2 regions of the Kocuria sp. SM24M-10 genome follow, and region 1 is predicted to be linked to the other one. Evidence: riboswitches for the same ligand, from Rfam matches in the RefSeq annotation. Region 1 holds a riboswitch; the other holds the start of a gene.
What was found. A riboswitch is a leader RNA that binds a small molecule or an ion and turns the genes downstream of it on or off. The one in region 1 is predicted to bind S-adenosylmethionine.
Positions count from the first base shown of each region.

Region 2: linked by a shared signal. The riboswitch ahead of ABL57_RS15690 (acyl-CoA dehydrogenase family protein) and the one ahead of ABL57_RS02685 (bifunctional o-acetylhomoserine/o-acetylserine sulfhydrylase) in region 1 are both predicted to bind S-adenosylmethionine.

Region 1 covers NZ_LDNX01000023.1:44,207-49,232, forward strand. Annotated here, with positions in the region: gene ABL57_RS02675 (alpha/beta hydrolase) at 1-482, opposite strand, end outside; gene ABL57_RS02680 (homoserine O-acetyltransferase) at 522-1,700, opposite strand; gene ABL57_RS02685 (bifunctional o-acetylhomoserine/o-acetylserine sulfhydrylase) at 1,697-3,088, opposite strand; SAM riboswitch class IV at 3,167-3,282, opposite strand; gene ABL57_RS02690 (VOC family protein) at 3,424-4,119, shown strand; gene ABL57_RS02695 (CPBP family intramembrane glutamic endopeptidase) at 4,157-4,936, opposite strand.
Region 2 covers NZ_LDNX01000131.1:11,873-16,898, forward strand. Annotated here, with positions in the region: gene ABL57_RS15680 (thiazole synthase) at 1-200, shown strand, start outside; gene moeB (molybdopterin-synthase adenylyltransferase MoeB) at 197-1,375, shown strand; SAM riboswitch class I at 1,538-1,632, shown strand; gene ABL57_RS15690 (acyl-CoA dehydrogenase family protein) at 1,745-3,067, shown strand; gene ABL57_RS15695 (MFS transporter) at 3,071-4,576, shown strand; gene ABL57_RS15700 (LLM class flavin-dependent oxidoreductase) at 4,573-5,026, shown strand, end outside.

The DNA.
Region 1 (5,026 bases):
AGGGGACGCTCGCGCAGCCGCTCGTCCGCGAAGGCTGTGTGCTCGCCCGGCACCACGAACCCGGACAGGCCCACCACCGCGGCGATCTCCCCGGGCAGGGCGCGCGCCAGCGAGGTGGCCATCGCCATGCCCTGCGAGAAGCCCAGCAGCGTGATGCTGGAGTGCTCCGCGGCGCGCTCGCGCAGCCAGGCGGCCACGGGCGCCACCGCCTCGGCGACGCGCTCGGCGGAGAAGCTGAGGTCGGCCGCGAGCGGGAACCACTGGAAGCCCAGCTGCGCGGGCTGGGGCGCGCGCAGGGAGGCCACGCTGAACTCGCCCGGCAGCTCCGGGATGAGGCCCATCAGGTCGTGCTCGTGCGAGCCGTAGCCGTGCAGCAGCACGAGCAGCGGGGTGCCGGGGCGGGCGGCGGGGTCGGTGCTCCACACGGCGTGCGGGGTGGTCGCGTGCGGGGCGGTTCCGGTCGGGGCGGGGGCGTCGGTCATGGCACCAGTGTGCCACCCGCGGCGCCGCCCGCCCGGGCGTCAGGGGCGGGCCAGCACGGTCTCCACGAGCAGCTTCCCCACCTGCGGCGCCTCGATGAGGAACCCGTCGTGCCCGGACGGGGACGTGAGGGTGTGCCGCCGGACGTCCCCGGGCAGGGCGGCGGCCAGGACGTCGGACTCGCGCGGGAGGTACAGGCGGTCGGAGTCGACCGCGGCCACCAGCCACTCGCACGAGGTCACCGACAGGGCCTCCTCCAGCGTGCCGCGGCCGCGGCAGACGTCGTGGGACATGAGCGTCTCGTTGACGGCGAGGTAGCTGTTGGCGTCGAACCGGCCCGCGAGCTTGGAGGCCTGGTGGTCGAGGTAGCTCTCGACCTGGTAGCGCCCGCGGCCCCCGGGGTGGGTGCCGATCACCTGCTCCTCGGCCTGCGGGGTGCGCCCGAACCGGTGGTGCAGCTCGTCGGCGGAGCGGTAGGTGATGTGGGCGATCCGCCGGGCCAGGCCCAGCCCGGTCACCGGGAAGGGCCCGTCGTAGTAGTCCCCGCCCCGGAAGTCCGGGTCCTGGCGGATCGCGAGGTTCTGCGCCTGCCCCCAGGCGAGCTGCTCGGCGCTGGACTGGGGGCACGCGGCGACCACCGCGCAGGCCCGGACCCGCTCCGGGTAGGTCACCGCCCACTCCAGGGCGCGCGCCCCGCCCATGGACCCGCCGATGACCAGGCGCCACGTGTCGATGCCCAGGGCGTCGGCCAGGGCGGCCTCCGCGCGCACGGAGTCCCGCACCGTGACCAGGGGGAAGCGGGAGCCCCAGGGCCGGCGCTCGGGGTCCACCTCGGCCGGGGCCGGGGTGGACGGTCCCGTGGAGCCGTAGCAGCCGCCCACGATGTTGGCGCACACCACGAAGTAGCGGTCGGTGTCGATGGCGGCGCCGGGGCCGACCAGGCCGTCCCACCAGCCGCCGCTCTCGGCGGCGCGGCGCTGCGCCTCCGGGGCCCTGGGCCGGGCCCTCCCGGCGGCGACGTGGGTGTCACCGGTCAGGGCGTGCTCCACGAGCACCGCGTTGGAGCCGTCCGGGGCGAGCACGCCCCAGGTCTCGTAGGCGATCCGGACCTCCGGCAGCCGGAAGCCGGACTCCAGCTCCAGGGTGCCGATCTCGGCGTGCCGCGGCACGCCGTCCTCGCGCACGTCCGCGCCGGCGCCGCGCAGCACCGTCACGCTCACTCCTGCCCTCCGGCCGCGGCCGCGGCCGCGGCGAAGCCCTGCTCCAGGTCCGCCAGGATGTCCGTGACGTTCTCCAGCCCCACGGACAGGCGCACGAAGCCGGGCTCCACCCCCGCCGCGAGCTGCTCCTCGGGTAGCAGCTGGCTGTGCGTGGTGGACGCGGGATGGATCACCAGGGAGCGGACGTCGCCGATGTTCGCCACGTTGGAGTGCAGCGTCAGGGCGTCCACGAAGGCCGCGCCGGCCGCCCGGCCGCCCTCGAGGACGAACCCGAGGACGGAGCCGGCGCCGCGGGGCGCGTACTTGCGCGCCCGGTCGTGCCAGGGCGAGGACTCCAGCCCCGCCCAGCTCACCGAGCGGACGTCCTCCCGCGCCTCCAGCCAGCGGGCCACCTCCCCGGCGTTGGCCACGTGGCGCTCCATGCGCAGCGACAGCGTCTCGATGCCCTGCTCGATGAGGAAGGCGTTGAACGGGGAGATCGCCGAGCCGAGGTCGCGCAGCAGCTGCACCCGGGCCTTGAGGATGTAGGAGAGGTTGACCCCGAACGCGCCCTCCGCGCCGAGGGCCTGGGCGTAGACGAGCCCGCCGTAGGACTCGTCGGGCTCGTTGAAGCCGGGGAAGCGCTCCGGGTACCGGCCGAAGTCGAAGGCGCCGGAGTCCACGATCACGCCGCCGATCGCGGTGCCGTGCCCGCCCATGAACTTCGTGGCGGAGTGCACCACGATGTCCGCGCCCCAGCGGAACGGCTGGACGAGGTAGGGGGTCGCCACCGTGTTGTCCACGATGAGCGGGACCTCGTGGTCGTGGGCGATCCCGGAGACCGTCTCGATGTCGAGGACGTCGTTGCGCGGGTTCGGGATGGTCTCGGCGTAGAACGCCTTGGTGTTCGGGCGCACGGCCCGCCGCCAGGCCTCCGGGTCGTCCGGGTCGGTCACGAAGGTGGTCTCGATGCCGAGCTTGGGCAGCGTGAACTTGAGGAGGTTGTACGTCCCGCCGTACAGGCTCGGGCTGGCCACCACGTGGTCCCCCGCCCCGGCGAGGTTGAGCACCGCGAACGTCGTGGCCGACTGCCCGGCGCTGAGCATCAGGGCGCCCACCCCGCCCTCCAGGGCGCTGATGCGGTTCTCCACGACCTCCGTGGTCGGGTTGCCGATGCGGGTGTAGATGGGTCCCAGCTCCGCGAGCGCGAAGCGGTCCGCGGCGGCCTGGGCGTCGGGGAAGACGAAGGACGTGCTCTGGTGGATGGGCAGGGCGCGGGAGCCGGTCACCGGATCGGGGCGCTGGCCGGCGTGGATCTGCTGGGTCTCGAACGACCAGCCGGCCGGGTGCTCGGGGGTGGGCAGCGCGGTCGCGGTGCGGTCGGCCGTGGAAGCAGTGGACTCGGACATGCCGGGAGACTCCTTGCGGGTGTCAGGGGTCCGGTGTCCGACCGTGGTGGTGCTGCCGTGCGACGGCCGGGCACCGAGGACCCGCGCTTGCTCGCTCGCCGGTCGCGAGGAGCCCGGTCTTCACCCAGGGCACCCCACCGCGGTGGAGGGTTGCCGGCCAGCTAGCTGGGGCTTGGACGCTGGCGCTCATGACCTGGACAGCATTCTCCGGATTCGGGCGACACGGCGTCAAGCCGGGGTGCGGCGAGCGCCCCGCGCACGCGCCGGACGGGCCGGGGAGCACCCCGCCGGGGACCGATTTGGAGACGAAAGTCACACGGTGCCACGATGAGCCCATGAGAGTCGACCACGTGTCCTACGCCTGCCGCCCGGAGGGCCTGACGGCCACCACCGAGCGCATTGCCGACCAGCTCGGGATCGAGCCGGTCAAGGGTGGGGTGCACCCCCGTTTCGGCACCCGCAACATGATCCTTCCGCTCACCAACCACCAGTACGTCGAGGTCGTCGAGGTCCTCGAGCACCCCGCGGCGGAGAAGGCCCCGTTCGGCCGGGCCGTGCGCGCCCGCTCCGAGGCCGGCGGCGGCTGGCTGGGCTGGGTCGTCGAGGTCGACGACCTCGCGCCCTTCGAGCAGCGCCTCGGCCGGCACGCGGTGCCCGGCCACCGGGTCTTCCCCGACGGCCGGTGCCTGGAGTGGCACCAGATAGGCGTCAAGGGCCTGATCGCCGACCCCCAGCTGCCGTTCATGGTGCGCTTCGACTCGGCCCCGGAGATGCACCCGTCCCAGGCGCGGATCACCGACGTGGCCCTCGCCGGGATGTGCATCGCCGGGGCGCCCGAGCGGGTGGCCGAGTGGCTGGGCGCGCCCGTGGAGACCGCGCTCGAGGACCTGGCGGTGGAGTGGCGCTATCCGGAGGGCGCGCCCGTGGAGACCGCGCTCGAGGACCTGGCGGTGGAGTGGCGCTATCCGGAGGGCACGCCCGGGCTGCTCTCGGTGTCCTTCGGCACCCCCGACGGGCTGGTCACGATCTGAGGCGCCGGCCGGGGCGGGCCCGCACGGTGGGCCCGCCTCAGCCGAGCAGCCGGCCGACGGCCAGGAAGCCCACGGCGTCCAGCAGGAAGTGCGCGACGACGAGGGGCATGACCCGCCCGGTGCGCCGGTAGAGCTCGGCGAAGACCAGGCCCATCACCACGTTGCCGAGGAAGGGCCCGATGCCCTGGTAGAGGTGGTAGCTGCCGCGGAACAGCGCCGTGACCACCAGCACCACCGGCCAGCGCCAGCCGATGCGGGTGAGCCGGTCGGTCAGGAACGCGACCACCACCACCTCCTCGACCAGGGCGTGGCGCAGCGCGGAGAGCAGCAGCACCGGCACCGTCCACCAGTGCTCGGCCAGCCCGGAGGTCGTCACCTCCGCGGTGAGGCCCAGGGCGCGGCCGGCCGCGTAGAGGGCCAGGGTGCCCAGCCCCATGACGAGGAACAGGACGGTGCCCAGTCCGAGGTCCGGGACCGGCATCCGGGCGTCGAGCCCGATCCGCCGCCGCACCGTGCCCAGCGCGCCGGCGGAGCCGGCGAGCAGGTACAGCGCCAGCAGCACGGGGACCAGGTCCAGGCCGATGCCCGTGAGCTGGCGCAGCAGGTCGATCAGCGGCTGCACGCTCAGCGGCGGGTTCATCGTGGCCTGCGCTTCCGAGAGCGGGCCGCGGGCCAGCTGCTCGGCCAGGGAGAGCACCGCGTAGAGCGCGGAGGCGCCCAGGGAGACCCCCAGCACGAGGACCACCTGCATCCACAGGTCGGCGCGGGTGGAGCCGAAGGCCGGCGGGCGCGGGGCGAGGTGCGCGGGGGTGCTCATGCGGCCATTCTGGCACCGCCCGGGCGGACCGCCGGGTCGCGGGCCCCTCGCCGGCGCCGCGCCCCCGGGCCGGCCAGCGGCGGGCGGGGT
Region 2 (5,026 bases), on a different contig from region 1:
CCATGGCCACCGCGATGCGCCACGCCGTGGCCGCCGGGCGGCTGGCCGCCCGCGCCGGCCGGATCCCGGCCCGCCGGCACGCCCAGGCGTCCTCGCCGATGGCCGGGCGGATCGACACGGACGCGTCCGACGCCGGTGCGTCCGCCGGTCCGGCGGACGTCCCGCGCGGGGACTGGGCGCCCGTGGGGGAGCGCCCGTGAGCGCGCTGCCCCCGCTCGTGGAGCCCGGCCCCGAACTGACCCGTGCGGAGCTCGAGCGCTACGCCCGGCACCTGACCCTGCCCGGGATCGGCCCGCTCGGCCAGCGCCGGCTCGGCAGCGCCCGGGTGCTCGTGGTCGGCGCGGGCGGACTGGGCGCCCCGGCCCTGCAGTACCTCGCCGCGGCCGGCGTGGGAACGCTGGGGATCGTCGACGACGACGTCGTGGCGGTCTCCAACCTGCAGCGCCAGGTGGTGCACCGCACCGCCGACGTCGGCCGGCCCAAGGCGGAGTCCGCCGCGGAGGCCGTGACCGCCCTGAACCCGCTCGTGCGGGTCCGCACCCATCCCTGCCGGCTCACGGCGGACAACGCCGTGCGGATCCTCGGGCAGTACGACCTCGTCCTCGACGGCGCGGACAACTTCGCGACCCGCTACGTGGTCAGCGACGCCGCCGCCCTGACCGGGATCCCCTGCGTGTGGGGCTCCATCCTGCGCTTCGAGGGGCAGGTCAGCGTCTTCTGGGCCGGCCACGGGCCCACCTACCGGGACCTCTACCCCGAGGCGCCGCCGGACGGGGAGGTGCCCAGCTGCGCCGAGGGCGGGGTCTTCGGCATGCTCCCCGCCACCGTGGGCGCGGTGATGGTCACGGAGGCGGTCAAGCTGATCACCGGCACCGGCGAGCCCCTGCTCGGGCGGGTGCTGCTGCACGACGCCCTGGCGATGACCTGGCGCGAGATGGGCCTGGACCCGGACCCGGACGCCGCCCCGGTCACCGCCGTCGCCGAGCCCGTGGCCGTCCGTCCGCCGGCCGGCGGCGCGGAGCCCGCCGAGACGGTCGCGGCGGGCGAGCTGGCCCGGCTGCTGGAGCGGCGGGCGCGCGGAGAGACGGCCTTCGTGCTGGTCGACGTGCGGGAGGACTGGGAACGGCAGCTCCTGGCGATCCCCGGCGCCGTGGCCGTGCCGCTCCAGGAGCTGCTGGACCGGGGGCCGGACGCCCTGCCGCCGGAGGCGCGCGGCGCGGACCTCGTGCTGCACTGCAAGGCCGGCGCCCGCTCGGCGACCGCCCTGGCCGCGCTGCGCCCGTTCTACGCCGGGCGGGAGGAGCGGATCCGCCACCTCGAGGGCGGGGTGCTCGCCTGGGCGGAGCAGGTGGAGCCGGGCCGGCCGCGATACTGAGCGGGTGCGCGGCGCTCCCCTCCTCCGGCCGGGCGGGGTCCCGCGGCGGATTCCTACACCACCCGGGACGACATGACCGTCTGTGACGTCAGCATGACATCCGACGACATGCGGCCGTCATCGGGTGGCTCAGCACCCCGGCGGTCTGGTGCGATGTCATCCGTCCCATTCAGAGCGGCCGAGAGATCTGGCTCGACGACGCCGCAGCAACCCGTCCTTCGCAGGGGTCAGGGTGCTAAGGCCAGAACCGATGGAGATCCCGGATCTGCAGTCGCTCCGTGACGTCGGCCCCCGCGCTGCCGCCACCGGGCCCGCCCCTGGCGTGACCGCACGGCCGGCCCTCCTCGGTGCGACCGAGAGGACCACCGCATGACCCGCACCACGGCCGAGAGGACTCCCACCCGTCCCGGCGTCGGCACGGACCCCGCCGGCCTGCCGGTGGACTACGCCGGGCTGAAGGAGCGCTTCGGGCCGCTGTTCACGGAGATCGCCGCCGGCTCCCTGGACCGGGACCTCCGCCGCGCGCTGCCCTACGAGGAGGTGCGCCGGCTGGACCGGGCCGGGTTCGGCGCCCTGCGCGTCCCGGCGGCCCACGGCGGTCCCGGGGTCAGCATCGAGGACTTCACCCGGCTGCTGGTCGACCTGGCCGAGGCCGACTCCAACATCGCCCACCTCTATCGCTCCCACGCCGGCTTCGTGGAGTCCCTGCGCTTCCTGCCCCGGGAGCTCCAGGACGTCTGGTATCCGCGGGTGCTGGCCGGGGCCACCGTGGGCAACGCCTCCACGGAGAAGGGCGGCAACGCGCTCGGCACCCTGAACACCGTGCTGCGCCGCACCGCCGAGGGGTGGGAGATCACCGGCCGGAAGTTCTACGCCACCGGCTCCGTCTTCTGCGACTACACCCGCGTCTCGGCCGCCCTCGACGGCCGGGACGGACGCCGCTTCGCCGTCGTCGCCACGGACGCCCAGGGGGTCACCCTCGAGGACGACTGGGACGGTTTCGGGCAGAAGCTCACCGGCACCGGCACCGCGGTCTTCGACCGCGTGCGCGTCCCGGACGACGCCGTGCTGGACCGCGCCGCCGGCAGCGCGGAGGCCGTCCACGAGGCCGCCTTCTTCCAGCTCGTGCTGCTGGCCGTGCTGGCCGGCGTCGCCCGCGCCGCCCGGCGGGACGCCGTGGAGACCATCGCCGGCCGCCGGCGGACCTTCAACACCGGGCTCGGCCTGCCGTTCCGCGAGGACCCGCTGATCCAGGAGGCCACCGGCCGGATCTCCGCCAAGGCCTTCGCCGCCGAGGCCACCGTGCTGCACGCCGCCCGCGCCCTGGACGCCGGGATCGCCGCCGCCGTCACCACCGGCGCCGACCGGCCGGACTTCACCGGCGCCCTCCCGGCGGCGCTGCACGGGTCCGAGATCGCCGTGGAGCACGCCCAGGTCACCGTGCCGGAGCTGGCCCTCGGCGCGGCCCAGGACCTGTTCCTCACCGTGGGCGCCTCCGCCACGTCCACCGCCAAGGGCCTGGACCGGCACTGGCGCAACGCCCAGACCGTGGCCACCCACAACCCGATCGCCTTCCGCGCCCGCGCCCTCGGCGACTACCTCATCAACGGCACCCTGCCGGAGGGCCTGAACGCCATCGGCGACGCCAGGACCGGTGCCGGGACCGACGCCGACCGAACCCCAGGAGCCTGACGCATGCCCACCCCGCCCCCGACCACGATCCCGGCCCCGACCGCGGCCGCCGCGGGACGCACGAGCGTCGTCCACGGCAAGAAGCGCGTCCTGGCCTCGGCCTTCGCCGGCACCACCATCGAGTGGTACGACTTCTACCTCTACGGCACCGCCGCCGCCCTGGTCTTCAACGTCCAGTTCTTCCCCATGGCCACCGAGCTCGGCGGCATCGTCGCCTCCTTCGCCACCCTCGCCGTCGGGGTGATCGCCCGGCCCCTGGGCGGGATCGTCGCCGGCCACCTGGGCGACCGGATCGGCCGCAAGGCCCTGCTGGTGGCCTCCCTGCTGCTCATGGGCGTGGCCTCCACCCTGATCGGCCTGCTGCCGACCTACGAGGTGATCGGCTGGTGGGCCGTCGTCGGGCTCGTCGTCCTGCGCATCCTCCAGGGCCTGTCCGCCGGGGCCGAGTGGGGCGGCTCCGCGCTGCTGAGCGTGGAGCACTCCCCGGCCCGGCACCGCGGGTTCTTCGGCTCCTTCACCCAGATCGGCTCCTCGGCCGGCATGCTGCTGGCCACCGGGGCGTTCTTCGTCGTGCAGCACGTCATGAGCGCGGAGCAGTTCGCCGCCTACGGCTGGCGCATCCCCTTCCTGCTCTCGGCCCTGCTCGTGGCGGTCGGCCTGTGGATCCGCCTCGGCGTGGCCGACGCCCCGGAGTTCCTGGAGCACCGGGCCTCGGGCAACGTGGCCACCGCCCCCCTGCGGGAGCTGCTGCTCCACCACCGCCGCCCGCTGCTGGTCACGATCGGTCTGCGCCTGGCGCAGAACGCCGTCTACTACCTGGTGACGGTGTACATGCTGACCTATCTGCGGGACGTGCGCGGGGACAGCGCCTCCGGCGTGACCGCGGTGATGATCGCCTCCGCCATCGGCCTGTTCACCACCCCCTTCTGGGGCTGGCTGTCCGACCGGGTGGGCCGCAAGGTCGTCTCGGTGACCGCCTACGCGGCGATCGGCGTCTTCGGCTGGGTGCTGTTCGCCTTCCTCGACGCCGGCCCGCTCGCCCTGCTGCCGCTCGTGGTCGTGCTCGGCATCAACCTCGTCCACGACGCGATCTACGGGCCGCAGGCGGCCTGGTTCGCCGAGCAGTTCCCCGTGCACGTGCGGTACTCCGGGGTGAGCTTCGGCTACCAGGTCGGCACGGTCCTGGGCGGGGGGCTGATGCCGATGATCGCCGCCCTGCTGTTCGCCGCCGGCGGGAACACCCCGTGGCTGATCGCCGGGTACCTCTCCGGACTCTCCGTGCTCTCCGTCGTCGCCGCCCTGGCCGCGAAGGACCCCGCCCGCGAGCAGCGCGGCACCGAGCTCACCGACCTGCACGCCGGCTCCGCCCGAGCCGGCTCGACCGGGGCCGTCCCAGTTTCCGACGGCTCCCTCCGGACCGACTCCCCCAGGACCGGATCCGTCCGGGCCGACGGAGCCGCCGATGCCGGGCCCACCGCCGGGACCACCACCGAGAGGACCACCGTATGAGCCGCCCCCTGCTCCTGAACGCCTTCGACATGATGGTGCCCGTGCACCAGTCGCCGGGGCTGTGGCGCCACCCGGAGGCCGGGGTCGCGCGGTTCGACACGCTCGAGTACTGGACGTCCCTGGCCCGCACCCTGGAGGAGGGCGGCTTCGCCTCGCTGTTCCTGGCGGACGTCCCCGGCATCTACGACGTCTACGGCGGCGGCACCGAGGCCACCGCCCGCGGGGGAGTGCAGTACCCGCTGCTCGACCCGCTCGTCGCGGTGCCGGCGATGGCCGCGGTGACCGAGCGGCTCGGCTTCGGCGTGACCGCCTCGGTCACCTACGAGGCCCCCTACCTGCTCGCCCGCACCTTCGCGACCCTGGACCACTTCACCCGCGGCCGGGTGGCGTGGAACGTGGTGACCTCCTACCAGGACTCCGCCGCCCGGAACCTGGGCATGGACCGGCAGA